DNA from 3 places in the Streptomyces sp. B15 genome. Region 3 is predicted to be linked to each of the others. Evidence: riboswitches for the same ligand, from Rfam matches in the RefSeq annotation. Region 3 holds a riboswitch; each other region holds the start of a gene.
The links. Region 3 has a riboswitch for cobalamin ahead of KBY19_RS21505 (prenyltransferase/squalene oxidase repeat-containing protein). Riboswitches for the same ligand answer to the same signal wherever they lie in the genome.
Positions count from the first base shown of each region.

Region 1: linked by a shared signal. The riboswitch ahead of KBY19_RS20885 (CbtB-domain containing protein) and the one ahead of KBY19_RS21505 (prenyltransferase/squalene oxidase repeat-containing protein) in region 3 are both predicted to bind cobalamin.
Region 2: linked by a shared signal. The riboswitch ahead of metE (5-methyltetrahydropteroyltriglutamate--homocysteine S-methyltransferase) and the one ahead of KBY19_RS21505 (prenyltransferase/squalene oxidase repeat-containing protein) in region 3 are both predicted to bind cobalamin.

Region 1 is NZ_JAGPXJ010000047.1:15,736-20,063, forward strand. It holds gene KBY19_RS20875 (kelch motif-containing protein) at 1-146, shown strand, start outside; gene KBY19_RS20880 (glycoside hydrolase family 6 protein) at 280-1,347, opposite strand; cobalamin riboswitch at 1,532-1,672, shown strand; gene KBY19_RS20885 (CbtB-domain containing protein) at 1,705-1,932, shown strand; gene KBY19_RS20890 (CbtA family protein) at 1,953-2,792, shown strand; gene KBY19_RS20895 (HAD-IIA family hydrolase) at 3,170-3,949, opposite strand; gene KBY19_RS20900 (Gfo/Idh/MocA family oxidoreductase) at 4,175-4,328, shown strand, end outside.
Region 2 is NZ_JAGPXJ010000105.1:3,791-8,118, reverse strand. It holds gene metE (5-methyltetrahydropteroyltriglutamate--homocysteine S-methyltransferase) at 1-1,791, opposite strand, end outside; cobalamin riboswitch at 1,952-2,176, opposite strand; gene KBY19_RS31330 (tyrosine-protein phosphatase) at 2,216-3,025, opposite strand; gene KBY19_RS31325 (alpha-ketoglutarate-dependent dioxygenase AlkB) at 3,159-3,851, shown strand; gene KBY19_RS31320 (ATP-binding protein) at 4,109-4,328, shown strand, end outside.
Region 3 is NZ_JAGPXJ010000049.1:70-4,397, forward strand. It holds partial or broken gene KBY19_RS21500 (hypothetical protein) at 1-158, opposite strand, end outside; gene KBY19_RS21505 (prenyltransferase/squalene oxidase repeat-containing protein) at 284-1,624, opposite strand; cobalamin riboswitch at 1,787-1,921, opposite strand; gene KBY19_RS21510 (MBL fold metallo-hydrolase) at 2,039-3,280, opposite strand; gene KBY19_RS21515 (aldehyde dehydrogenase) at 3,441-4,328, shown strand, end outside.

The sequences.
Region 1 (4,328 bases), on a different contig from region 3:
CGGACGATCCGTCCCTGGTCACGCCCGGCTGGTGGATGGTCTTCGGCGTGGACGGGGACGGCGTACCCTCGAAGGCCCAGTGGGTCCATGTGGGCATCGACCCCGACGCGGCGCACGCCCCCATCACCACGGGCGACCCGAAGTAGGGGTCCCGCCCCGTCAGGCGCGCGGGGAACTGCTCCCCCAGCCTTCGGCCGGGAGATGCCCCCACAGCCACAACGCACCCCTGGCCTGCAACGGACAGCCAGGGGCACCCCCTGGTCAGCCGCCTGTCACGGCTCACCCCTTCGTGTTGCGGGCCAGTTCCAGGGCGTAGGACGGCCACCACGTGCCCGGCGCGGGGCCGCCGCGGCACTGGCCGTCCGACTCGCCCGGCCGTTTGATCCACAGATAGGCGTCCACCTTGTCGTGTCCTGTCCGGGTGGTGGGCGCCTCGCCCAGCGCCCGGCCGGGCGGGTTGCACCAGCGCTCGTCCCCGCTGCCGCGCAGCGGCCCGTTGCCGTTCCGGCTGGTGTCGACGACGAAGTGCTTGCCGTCGACCATCGAGGACAGCCGCTTGCCGTAGGCGACGTTCGAGGCGGTGGTCTGGAAGTTGGAGACGTTCAGCGCGAACCCGTCGGCCTTGCCGATCCCCGCCCGGCGGAGGGGCTCGACCAGCGCGCCCGGGTCGCGGACCCAGTCCGGGTTTCCGGCGTCCAGGTAGACCGTCGTGCCGGGGAGCCCCTTGAGCCGGGTGACGGCGTCGTGCAGCAGCCGGTAGCGCTCCTCGCGCAGCTGGGGCGCGGCGCACGCGCCGGAGACGGTGTGGGCCAGTGCGTCCGGCTCCACGATCACCGTGGCGGTGCGCTTCCCGATGCCTGCCACGACGCCGTCCAGCCAAGCGCGGTAGGCCGCCGCGTCCTTCGCGCCGCCCTTGCTGTACTGCCCGCAGTCCCGCTGCGGCACGTTGTAGAGGACGAGCAGCGCGCCCCGGTCCGCGGCGGCCGCGGCCTTGGTGACGCGGGCGGTGTGGCCGCGGGGGTCGGCCGAGTCGATCCACTCGGCCACCGGCTGCTCGGCGATCTTCTTCAGCTGTGCGGCCCGCGCCGACTTGCCGTCCTCGGCGTAGGCACGCGCCTGCCGTGCGGCGTTCCCCGCGGGGTCGACCCAGTACGGGGCCACGGACTCGGGGCGCTGCCGCACGGTGGGACCCGCCTGCGGGTCACCGTCGTCCGCGCCGCCACCCGACGAGCAGCCGGCCAGCAACAGGGCTCCCGCCACCGCGCTCCCGGCGACGCCCCGGGCGCGGGCGCATATCGCGCGCGCGGTACGCGGGCGCCGGGCGCCGCTACTGGCGCTGCCGTACATCCACTCCCCCTCGGCTGTACTCCGGCCATCGACCGAACCGTCGGCCGGCCGCCGACCGGACCGCTGACGGGCCACAACGTCGCCCCATCGTGTCACAACGCCCGGTTCGCACGGCCGAGTTCCGCACCCGGTGCGACGGGGAGTGTGACGGGGACCTTGTTGACAGTGGTCATGACAGGCTGGGAGCCTCCGGAACGGCACACTTTCATATCGAGGCGACAGTGCTCAGGAACCCGGTGCGACTCCGGGACGGTCCCGCCACTGTGTCCGCAACCGCCCCGGCGGCCGCGGAAGTCAGGAACTGATCTGTCGCTTCTCCACCGATGGGGCGTGGAAACCCCAGGAGGAGGCACGCGGATGTCCCAGCACACCCTCGGCACGACCGTCGCACCCGAGAGCGCCGCCGCACACCCGGCGACCGTCAGGGCCCGCGACTGGCTCATCGTCGCCGCCGCCGCGATCGTCGCGCTGATCGCCCTGTACGCCGTCTTCGTCGACAACGGCAACCTCGTCTCGGCAACCGGCTCCTATCTGCACGAGTTCTCGCACGACGGCCGTCATCTGTTCGGCGCCCCCTGCCACTGACCGATCGGGGGTCGCTCGTCATGTCCGTCTCCGCACAACCAACTCCCTATCCCCTGCTGCCCCTGCTCGGCCGCGGCCTCGCGGCCGGCGGGATCGCGGGGCTGGCGTCCGGGCTGTTCTCACTGCTGCTGGCCGAGCCCTTGATGGACCGGGCCATCCGGCTGGAGGAGAAACGCTCGGCAGCCGAAGCCGCCACCGCGCACGCGGGCGCCTCCCACTCGGGGCACAGCCATGCCGCCGAGGCCGAGGAGCTCTTCAGCCGGGGCACCCAGCACCTCGGACTGGTGGTCACCGCCGTGGTGGCCGGTCTGGCGATCGGCGTGTTCTTCACGCTCGCCCACGTGTCGTCCCCCAGCCTTCGGCCGGGAGGTGCCCCCAACCGCTCGGCGCCCCGGGACGACGGCCGCGGCTGGCAGCGCTCCATGGGCCTGGCCGGCGCCGGGTTCCTCGCGCTGTCCCTGCTTCCGGCGCTGCGCTACCCCGCCAACCCGCCGGGGGTCGGCGACGGTGGCACCGTCACCGAGCGGCAGGGCCTGTGGCTGGCCGCGCTGGTCATCGGCGTACTCGGAACGGTGCTGGCACACCAGGTCCACCAGCGGCTCGGGCAGGCCGGGCACGGGCTGCCCGTGCGTCAGTCGGGCGCCGCGGCAGCCGTTGTCGCCACCTTGGCCGCGCTCTTCCTGCTGCCGGACAACCCGGACACGGTCCCGGTGCCCGCCACCTTGCTGTGGGACTTCCGGATGCTCTCGCTGGGCGGACAGGTGGTCCTGTGGGGCGTACTGGGTGCCGTCTTCGCGGCCCCGTCCCTGCGCCGGCAGCGGTCCGCCCCCCGCGAGCAGTCCGCCGCTCCCACTGCCTGACCCCGGCCGGCTGCCGCTGCGGGGGCGGCGGCCCCCGCAGCGGGACGCTTCGTGGCGGAGCCCTCCGCGGCGAGGCCGCCGGCCCGGGAGACGTCCCCCAGCAGCGGGCCGCCCCCGGCCGCACCGGACGCGCCGGAGTCCGGAGCGCACAGCCACACCACCACCATCAGCAGGACCCACCCCGCCCCGACGGCCGGCCGCCAACGGCCCGCCCCGCTGCGGACCGGCGTCGCGGGTGCGGGGACGTGCGGCATGGCGGAGACCTCCGGGGCATCGGTCCGATGCCATAGACGCTCCGCCCGGGGGTGCCGCTCCGCATCCGCAGAGCACGGCCCTCTACTCCGCACGGCGGCCCCTGCAGGGCAAGGAAGTCGTCCTCAGACCCGGTCGACGAGGTCCGCGATCGAATCGACGACGCTGGAGGGGCGGTAGGGGTACCGCTCGACCTCGTCGGGCCGGGTCAGACCCGTCAGCACCAGGAAGGTCTCCAGTCCGGCTTCCATACCCGCGCGCACATCGGTGTCCATCCGGTCACCGATCATCGCGCTGGTCTCGGAGTGCGCGCCGATCGCGTTCAGCCCGGCGCGCATCATCAGCGGGTTGGGCTTGCCGACGAAGTAGGGGTGCTGGCCCGTGGCCTTGGTGATGAGGGCGGCGACCGAGCCGGTGGCGGGCAGCGCGCCCTCGGCCGAGGGTCCGGTCTCGTCGGGGTTGGTGGCGATGAAGCGGGCACCGTCGTTGATCAGCCGGATGGCCCGGGTCAGCGCCTCGAAGCTGTAGGTGCGGGTCTCACCGAGGACCACGTAGTCGGGGTCGGCGTCGGACAGGACGTACCCGATGTCGTGCAGGGCCGTCGTCAGCCCGGCCTCCCCGATGACGTAGGCGGTGCCGCCGGGGCGCTGGTCGTCCAGGAACTGCGCGGTGGCCAGCGCGGAGGTCCAGATGTTCTCCGTCGGCACGCTCAGTCCGATACGGGACAGCCGGGCGTGCAGGTCCCGGGGGGTGTACATCGAGTTGTTGGTGAGCACCAGGAACGGCCGCCCCGACTCCTTGAGCCGCTTGATGAACGAGTCGGCGCCGGGGACGGGGATCCCCTCGTGCATCAGCACACCGTCCATGTCGGTGAGCCAGGACTCGATGGGCTTGCGCTCTGCCACGGATGGACTCCTGCCAGGTCGTGGTGGTCCGGCCGGCGGGGACGTGCGCGCGTGAGCCGAGCACGAACCGGCCGCCGCGCTCAGCGTAACGGCAGCGACCGGTGCCGGTCAGCCGAGGCGTACGCCGTCGAGTACCCGGGGCGTACGCCGTCGAGTACCCGGGGCCGGGGTACGGAGGCGGGTGCGGTGCGTGCTCCCGCCGGAAGGCTTTGCAAGGGTGGGGGCATGAACCGCATGGACACCACCGTCACGCCGCTCCGCGTCGGGCTGCTCGGCTTCGGCCTGGCCGGATCGGTCTTTCACGCCCCGCTGATCGCCACCACACCGGGGCTCGCGCTGGACACCGTGGTCACCTCCGACCCGGAGCGCCGGAAGCAGG
Region 2 (4,328 bases), on a different contig from region 3:
CGCCGTCTCCGCCACCGGCTGGTCGTCCCGTACGAACGACCAGGCGAGCATGGTCACCGGGCCGGTGAGCATGCCCTTGACGGGACGGGAGGTCAGCGACTGGGCGTACTGCGTCCAGCGGACCGACATCGGCCGCGGGCGGGCCACATCGCCGGCGAGGATCGGCGGGCGCACATAGCGGGTGCCGTACGACTGCACCCAGCCGTGCCGGGTGGCGAGGTACCCGGTGAGCTGTTCGGCGAAGAACTGCACCATGTCGTTGCGTTCGCCCTCGCCGTGCACCAGCACATCGAGTCCGGCACGCTCCTGGAAGGCGACCACCTCCCGGATCTGCGCCGCGATCCGCTGCTCGTAGGCGGTCTCGTCGATCCGGCCGGCCCGCAGGTCGGCGCGGGCCCTGCGCAGCTCGGCCGTCTGCGGGAACGAGCCGATGGTGGTGGTCGGCAGCGGCGGCAGACCGAGCCGGGTGCGCTGCGCCGCCGTGCGCCGGTGGTACGGGAGCGCGCGGCGGGTGTCCGCCTCGGTGACGGCGGCGCTGCGGGCCCGTACGGACTTGTCGTGGGTGAGCGGCGAGGCCGTACGGGAGGCCAGGTCGGCCCGGTTGGCGGCCAGCTCGGCGCTGATCGCGCCGGTCCCCTCCGACAGGCCGCGCGCCAGGGTGGCGGCCTCGGCCGCCTTCTGGCGCGCGAACGCCAGCCAGCGGGCGACCTGCGGATCGATTCGGCGCTCGGCCCGTGCGTCCAGCGGCACATGGAGCAGCGAGCAGGAGGTCGCCACATCGACCTGCCCGGCGAGGCCCAGCAGGGTGGCGAGGGTGGCCATGGACCGCTCGAGGTCGTTGATCCACACGTTGCGGCCGTCGACGACGCCGGCGACCAGCCGCTTGCCGGGCAGCCCGCCGACCGCGGCGAGCGCGTCCAGGTTGGCGGCGGCCGGACCGGTGAAGTCGAGGGCCAGCCCGTCCACGGGCGCCTTCGCCAGTACGGGCAGTGCCTCACCGAGCCGGTCGAAGTAGGAGGCCACCAGCAGCCGCGGACGGTCGGCCAGCTCGCCGAGGGCCCGGTACGCTTCCGCGGCCGCCGCCAGCTCGCCGGGGGTGCGGTCCTGCACCAGCGCGGGCTCGTCCAGCTGCACCCATCGGGCACCGGCGGCACGCAGATCCGCGAGCACCTCGGCGTAGACCGGCAGCAGCCGCTCCAGCAGTGTCAGCGGTTCGAAGTCGGGGGCGACCCCGGGCGCCGGCTTGGCCAGCAGCAGATAGGTGACGGGGCCGACGAGCACCGGCCGGGCCGCCGCCGCGCCCAGCGCCAGGGCTTCCCCCAGCTCGGCCGTCTGCTTGCCGGCGTCCGCCCGGAAGACGGTGTCCGGGGCCAGTTCGGGCACCAGGTAGTGGTAGTTGGTGTCGAACCACTTGGTCATCTCCAGCGGCGCCGCCTCCTGGGTACCGCGGGCCATCGCGAAGTAGCCGGCCAGCGGATCGGCCGCCACCGCTGCGCGGTGCCGCTCGGGGAGGGCACCGACCATGACGGTGGTGTCCAGCATGTGGTCGTAGTACGAGAAGTCCCCGGTGGGCACCTCGTCGATGCCCGCGTCGGCCAGCTGCCGCCAGTTGGCGCGGCGCAGTTCGGCGGCCGTGGAGTGCAGGGCCTCGGCGGTGACGCGGCCCTCCCAGTATCCCTCGACGGCCTTCTTCAGTTCACGGTTCGGCCCCTGCCGGGGGTAGCCGTGCACGGTAGCGCGCACCGGCGCGGTCGGGGCGGTGGCGCCCGGGTTCGCTGCTGTCGCTGTCACGCAACTCTCCTTCGCGAGTGTCTCAGCGCTCCCGGAACGGGACGAGGACGCGAAGGGATGGCGGCGACACGGTGCGGACGGACGCGTGGCTGGTGTCCGTCGCCTGGTGCGCGTGCTCTCCGACCCGCCCTCGAGGTCTCCGGGAGGACCGTACGCGGGTGGACGCGTACGGACAGCGGGCAGGTCTTCGGACTCGCGGGCACGCCTGCCGGTCTCCCGGCGGGCATCTACTGGCCGTCGCTTCCCGGACCGGTCCTCGGTCCAGTGCGTGTGACGGCGGTCGTTCCCGCTCACCGCTGCGGGGCAGTCCCGGACTCACACCGGGTTCCCTCTTACGACGCCTCCCGCCTGGCGGACGGGGCGAACCAGCTGCACGGCCAGCATAGCCGGGTGCGCGCCGGGTGCGGCCAGTGGCGGGGGTGCCCTACGTCTCCAGGAGGCGGGATTTCAGCCGGGCGCGGATGGCGGGGGAGAGCCCGAGGCCCTGCGCCAAATAGGTCTCCACGTCGCCCCACGTCTCGTCGATGGTCTCGAAGGCCGCGTGCAGATAGGCGGCGCGGGCATCGAAGAGCGGGGCGAGCAGCTCCATGACCTCCGGCGACATCCCCGCCTTGGACTTTCTGCTGCGGTACACCTTGTAGCGCCGGTGCGGCTGGTTGGACTGGAGGTAATCCTCCTCGATGGCGGCCCGCTCGACATCGAGCGCCAGCAGCGTGATGGCGATCGACAGGCCCGCCCGGTCCTTGCCGGCCGCGCAGTGCATCAGCGCGGGCACACTGTCCTCGGCGAGCGCGTGCAGGATGCGGCTGTGCTCGGCCGTGCGCTCGCGGATCATGGTGCGGTAGGAGTCGGTCATCCGCCGGGCGGCGAGCCCGTCGCCGAGGATGGCCCGGAGCTGGTCCAGCTCGCCGTCGCGCACCATCTTCCAGAACTCGGCGCCGTCGGCCGGGTCGGAGAGCGGCAGATTGACGTTGCGGACGCCGGGCAGTTCGATGTCGGGGCCGTCGAGCGCCTGGTCGGCGGAGTTGCGGAAGTCGAAGACGGTGTGCAGCTTGAGCTCGCCGAGGAAGGCGGCGTCCTCGGGCGTCGCCTGCGCCAGGTGCCCGCTGCGGAAGAGCACCCCGCGCCGGACCCGGCACCCGTCCACCGTCGGCAGGCCCCCGACGTCCCGGAAGTTGCGTACCCCCGTCAGCACCGTATCGGCGGACTCCACACTCACGCGCGCTCCCAGCATCTGCGACGACCGTCCGTTCGACCATAAGGCATGGATGCCTGAGGCGATCAGTCCTTGCGTGGTGACTTGTACGACGGCGCTCCGCCGCCCGGCGCCCGGTCCCGCCTGTGGTGGGAGGCCGTACGCTGGCCGTGTGAGCGAGGAGCTGTTCCCTCCGCCTGCGGTGCAGGTCACCGCGGGAGCCGTGCATCTGCCCCGCCGGCTGGCGCCCGGCGCGCAGCGCGAGCTGCTCGCGGCGTGCCGGCGGTGGGCGGTGCCGCCCGCGGGGCTGCGGACGGTACGGATGCCCAACGGTTCGCAGATGTCGGTGCGGCAGGTCAGCCTGGGACGGCACTGGTATCCGTACGGTTACGCCGCCACTGTCGTGGACGGTGGCGGAGAGCCGGTGAAGCCCTTCCCCGACTGGTTGGGCCGGTGGGCGCGGGCCGCCGTGGACGCCGCCGCCGAGGTGGCCGAGGAGCCGGTGTTCGGCGCCGTGCCGTGTGCCGTCCCGTACGACATCGCGCTGGTGAACTTCTACGGTGACGGCGCGCGCATGGGCATGCACCGGGACAGCGACGAGCGCTCCGCCGCGCCCGTCGTCTCCTTCAGCCTCGGGGACGCCTGCGTCTTCCGGTTCGGGAACACCGAGGGGCGGGGGCGGCCCTTGGGGGTCCCCCCGGACGGAGTCTGGGGGAGGGACGTGGAGCTGCGCAGCGGGGACGCCTTCGTCTTCGGCGGGCCCGCGCGGCTGGCGTATCACGGCGTGCCCCGTACCGAGCCCGGCTCCGCGCCGCCCGCGCTGGGGCTGCGGGGACGAGTCAACGTCACCGTCCGGGCGTACTGACCCGCGCGCGAAGGGTGCGCGGGGTGCGCCGAGTTGCGCGGGCGCCGGCTGTCAAGCGGAATCCGTCGGCTTTCACTCGTTGGGAGCTGGCGAACCCTGGCGAATCCGGTGTAAGGGCCAGGGCGGGGCGCGGCCGCGGGCTAGCGTGACCAGCGGTCGACGCCTCCCTCCCACCTCTGCGGTAGCGGCCTGCCGGCCCGGCCGGCCCCTTCGCGGCTCGTCGGCCTCTCACCTGCCTCAACTCTTCCGAGGAACCCATGCCCGAATCTCCGAGCCACCCGGCGCAGAACGGAAACGGGGAGCCACGCACCGTCTCCCGCGCCGCCCCGGCCGCTCCACCGACCGGAACCACCGGGAGAAACGTCCCCGCACGGCGGCGGCACGGCAGGCCCCGGACGCAGGCCCGGCCACGCGAGGGCGTGGGCGGCGTGGGCGACGCCGCAGTACGCCGTCGCCTGGTACGGCTCGCCGTGCTCC
Region 3 (4,328 bases):
CCGTTCGCCTCGGCCACGACACGGGCCTCGGCACCGGCACCCGCGCCCGTACCGGCGGCGGGGTGCTGGGGAGCAGTCGCGCTCGCCGTGGCGGCCGGGAGTGCGGCCGGCGAGGCGAGCGCCGTGACCGCCATGAGGGCGACGACCGGCAGGCGCACGCCCCGCCACCCCGCGACTGCCCCTGCCTTCGCCCCCGCCCCTGCCCTGGGCCTGGGCCTGGGCCTGGGCCTGGGCCGGGGCAGGAGCGGCTCCGGCGCGGTGGCGCCGTGCGCCGTCCGGGCCGTCACAGCTGCTGCCTCTTGCGGCGACCGCTGAGCAGGATGCCGAAGCCGGCGCCGATGGCGAGACCGACCAGGATGAAGGCCCAGACGGGGATGGTGGTGCCGTCGTCCTTCTTGTCGGAGGAGGAGTCCGCGTCGTCCGACGGCATCTTTGCGGGCTTCGGGCCGGTGTCGCCGAGGCGGGAGAGGAGATCGGTCCCGCCGAGCTTCGTGGGGTCGCCGCCGGCGGCGCGGGAGGCGAGCATGAGGGAGCTGATGGCGGCCGGGTCGTTCTTGGCCTTGTCCCACTTGTTCACGTTGTCCGCGAGCCACGTCAGGGAGGACCTGGCCGGCTTCCGGTGGCCGCCGGCCGCCAGCGCGACGACGGCGTCCGCGGTGTTCGCGTAGTCGGGCTGCTTCTTCGTGTCGCCCGGAGTCACGGAGCTGAAGTGGCCGCCGTTCTTCTTCAGCGTCGCGGCCAGATAGGCCGCGCCCGCACCCGCCGCTTGCTTGCGGCCGCCCGGAACGCCCTTCTTGTCTCCCTCGTCGGCGTCCGCGTCGGCGTCGGTGCCCGCGTCCGAGGCGCACTTCAGTGGTGTGACCGGCTTGTCCTTGGCGTCCTTGGACAGCGGTTCGGGCAGCGCGCCTTCGCCCAGCGCGGCGAGGGAGGCGGCCGCGGTGGCGTCGTCGTTCGGGGCGAGCTCGCCCTTCTTGTCCGGTTGGTAGGCGAAGGCGCCCTGCTGGCCGGGGGCGTTCTCGATGCCCTTCGCGCCGCAGGTGAGCTGGAAGGACAGCAGCGCGTCGTAGGGAGACCTGCCGCCCTGGGCGGTGGCCTTCTCCGGGTTCCGGCCCGCCGCGTGCAGGGCGCCGATGGCCAGCGAGGTCGAATTGGCGTCCGAGGCGGCGCGCGGGGCGCTGCCCCAGCCGCCGTCCTTGTTCTGGACCGAGGTCAGCCACTCCAGGGCCTCCCGCACCGCGTCGCTCCGGCCGCCGACTGCGGCGAGGGCCTGCACGGCGAGGGCGGTCGCGTTGGTGTCCGAGGGAGTGGCGTCCGGGTCGCATTTCTTGCCGGCGTCGGCGCGGTAGGCGGTGAACGAGCCGTCGGCGCACTGCTGGCCGGCCAGCCAGTCGACGGCCTTCTTCGCGGGGACGGCACCGGCGCCGTCCAGCGCCAGCAGCGCCATCGACTGCCGCCACACCCCGTCGTACTTCGGGTCGGCCGTTCCGTAGAGCCCGTCCGGCAGCTCGGACGGCTTCTCGGCGGCATGGGGCGCGGTTGCGGCGGCGGATGCCACGGGTGCGGCTGTCGCGCACAGCACGGTGGCGGCGGCGAGGACCGTGGCGCGGCGGCGGCGCGGTGACATTGCGAGTGCCTTTCGGTGACGGAAGCGGACCGCAGCCGGGCACGGCCGCCCCGCCGAGGGGGCTCGCGACTTCGCGGCCCCGCACCGCGGCGCACCGGGCTCGGCTCCGTATACCTCGACGGGCCGGTGGCCTGGTTCGGCCACAGGAGCCCACCTCCGCCCGGGTGCTCCGGCTCGCGGCCGGTCACCTGCGCGCATACGCCGGGTCGTGGAGGACGACCCGCGGCCGGCGTACGGCGACGGGGTGACGGACCGCTCACGGTTGCGGGTCAGCGCCGGATTCGCACCGGCTTCCCCCGGTCGGAGGCGTTGTCTGGCTGTCGGCCACTGTAGCCGGACGGGCCACCGGGTCGTTCCGTCGGGCCGGTCCCGCTTCGTCCGACTCCAGATCGCGGTGGCCGTGCGGCAGGGGTCTCAGCCGGTGGCGCGGTAGGTGACCGGGGTGCTGCCGGGGACGGCCTCGGCCCGGCCGAGCTTGACCAGATGGCGCAGATGGGCCTCGGCCTCGGCCACGGCGATGTTGCGGGAGCTGAACGGGATCTCCCCCCAGGGGCGGTTCCAACGCATCGTCTCGGCGAGCTGCCAGGGGGTGAGGTCGCGCTCCGAGAGCAGTGCTCTCAGACCGGAGAGGCGCTCCGCATGGTGAGCGGTGAGCTCGTCGACCCGGGCCTGCGCGTCCGTGAAGGCGTACTGGTGTGCGGGCAGCACCTCGGCGGGCCGCAGCCTGGCTATCCGTTCGAGGGAGTCGAGATAGTCGCCGAGTGGATCGGTGCTCTCGTCGCTGTCCGGGTCCTCGTACAGTCCGATGTGCGGGCTGATCGTGGGCAGCAGATGGTCCCCGGAGAACAGCCGCCCTCCCCGGCCCGGCCCACCCGGACGGCCCCGACCACCCGAGTTGCCAGGGTCGCCGGAGCCGGAGCCGGAGCGGGCCGGGTTGCCCGGGTGCTGCTCCTCCAGGTGCAGGCACACGTGCCCCGGGGTGTGTCCCGGGGTCCAGACGGCGCGCAGCCGCCGTCCCGGCAGGGCCAGCAGCTCGTTCGGCTCGATCTCGCGGTCGGGAAGTGCGGCCCGCGCACCGGGCAGTGCTCCACCCCTGCCCTCCGCGAGGGCCGTGCGCAGCGGCGCCGTATGGGTCTCGGGGGCGCCGGCCGCCGCGAGTTTCTCGGCGAGGTAGCCGAGCCACTGGCCACGGTCCGAACGGCGGGTGCGGCGCACGACGGCGGTGTCCGCCGCGTGCATGGCGATCCAGGCGCCGGACTCCTCCCGTACCCGCGCCGAGAGTCCGTGGTGGTCCGGATGGTGGTGGGTGACCAGTACGCCGTGCAGCGCTCGGACGGAGGTGCCGCAGGCGGTGAGCCCGTCGGCGAGGGTCTGCCAGGAGGTGGGGTCGTCCCAGCCGGTGTCGATCAGCACGGGCCCCGCGTCCGTCTCGATCACATGGACGAGGGTGTGGCCGAGGGGATTGTCCGGGATGGGTACGGGGATGCTCCAGATTCCGCCCCCGTGATCGGTGACCCGGGGCCCGCGCGGGGCTGCCCGCGATCCGGCGTCCACCCGCGGTCCCCCGTCGTCGACCCGCGGTCCCTCGGCGTGCACCCGCGGTCCCTCGGCCTCGCCCCCCGGCCCCTCGTCGTCGGCCTGCGGTCCGTTCGTCATGGCGACGGCTCCCCCCGGTTCGGTGCGCGGGCGTGGCGGCCTGCGGGCCGGCAGAGGCATTGTTCCCTAGAACTAGAACTGGTACTAGTTCTGATGCGCTGTCAGGAGAGTGTCAGGTGTCACACCGACGGGTGGGGCGGAGAGGGAGGGCACGGGCATGATGGACAACCCCAGCGGAACCGGCGGCGGAATCGCGTACGCCGATCACCGGCAGCTCTACATCGGCGGGACCTTCACCGACCCGGCCGGCGGCGAGGCCATCGAGGTGGTCTCGCCGCACACCGAGCAGCCCATCGGGCGTGTCCCGCACGCCTCGCGCGAGGACGTCGACCGCGCCGTACGCGCGGCACGCGAGTCCTTCGACTCCGGGGTGTGGGCGCAGCGCCCGCTGGCCGAACGGATCGAGACGGTCACCCGCATCAAGGACGCCTTCGCCGTGCGCAGCGAGGAGATCGCCAAGGTCATCAGCGCCCAGAACGGCACCCCGTACACCTCGGCCGTCATGGTCCAGTCCCTCGCCGCGATGATGGTCTGGGACACCGCGGTCAAGATCGCCGCCCACTTCCGCCACGAGGAGCGCCGGGCCGGGGTGCTCGGTCCGCTGCTGGTGCGCCGGGAGCCGGTGGGGGTGGTGGCGGCCGTGGTGCCGTGGAACGTGCCCCAGTTCACCGCCGCCGCCAAACTGGCCCCCGCGCTGCTGGCCGGCTGCTCGGCGATTTTGAAGGTCTCGCCGGAGACCCCGCTGGACGCCTATCTGCTGGCCGAGATCGCCGACGAGGCCGGGCTGCCCCCGGGTGTGCTGTCGATCCTGCCGGCCGATCGCGAGGTGAGCGAGTATCTCGTGGGGCACCCCGGCGTCGACAAGGTGTCCTTCACCGGCTCCGTGGCCGCGGGCAAGCGGGTCATGGAGGTGGCCTCCCGCAATCTGACCCGGGTCACCCTGGAGTTGGGCGGCAAGTCGGCCGCAGTCATCCTGCCCGACGCCGATCTGGAAGCGGCGGTCGCGGGCATCACCCCGTTCGCCTGGATGATCAACGGCCAGGCGTGT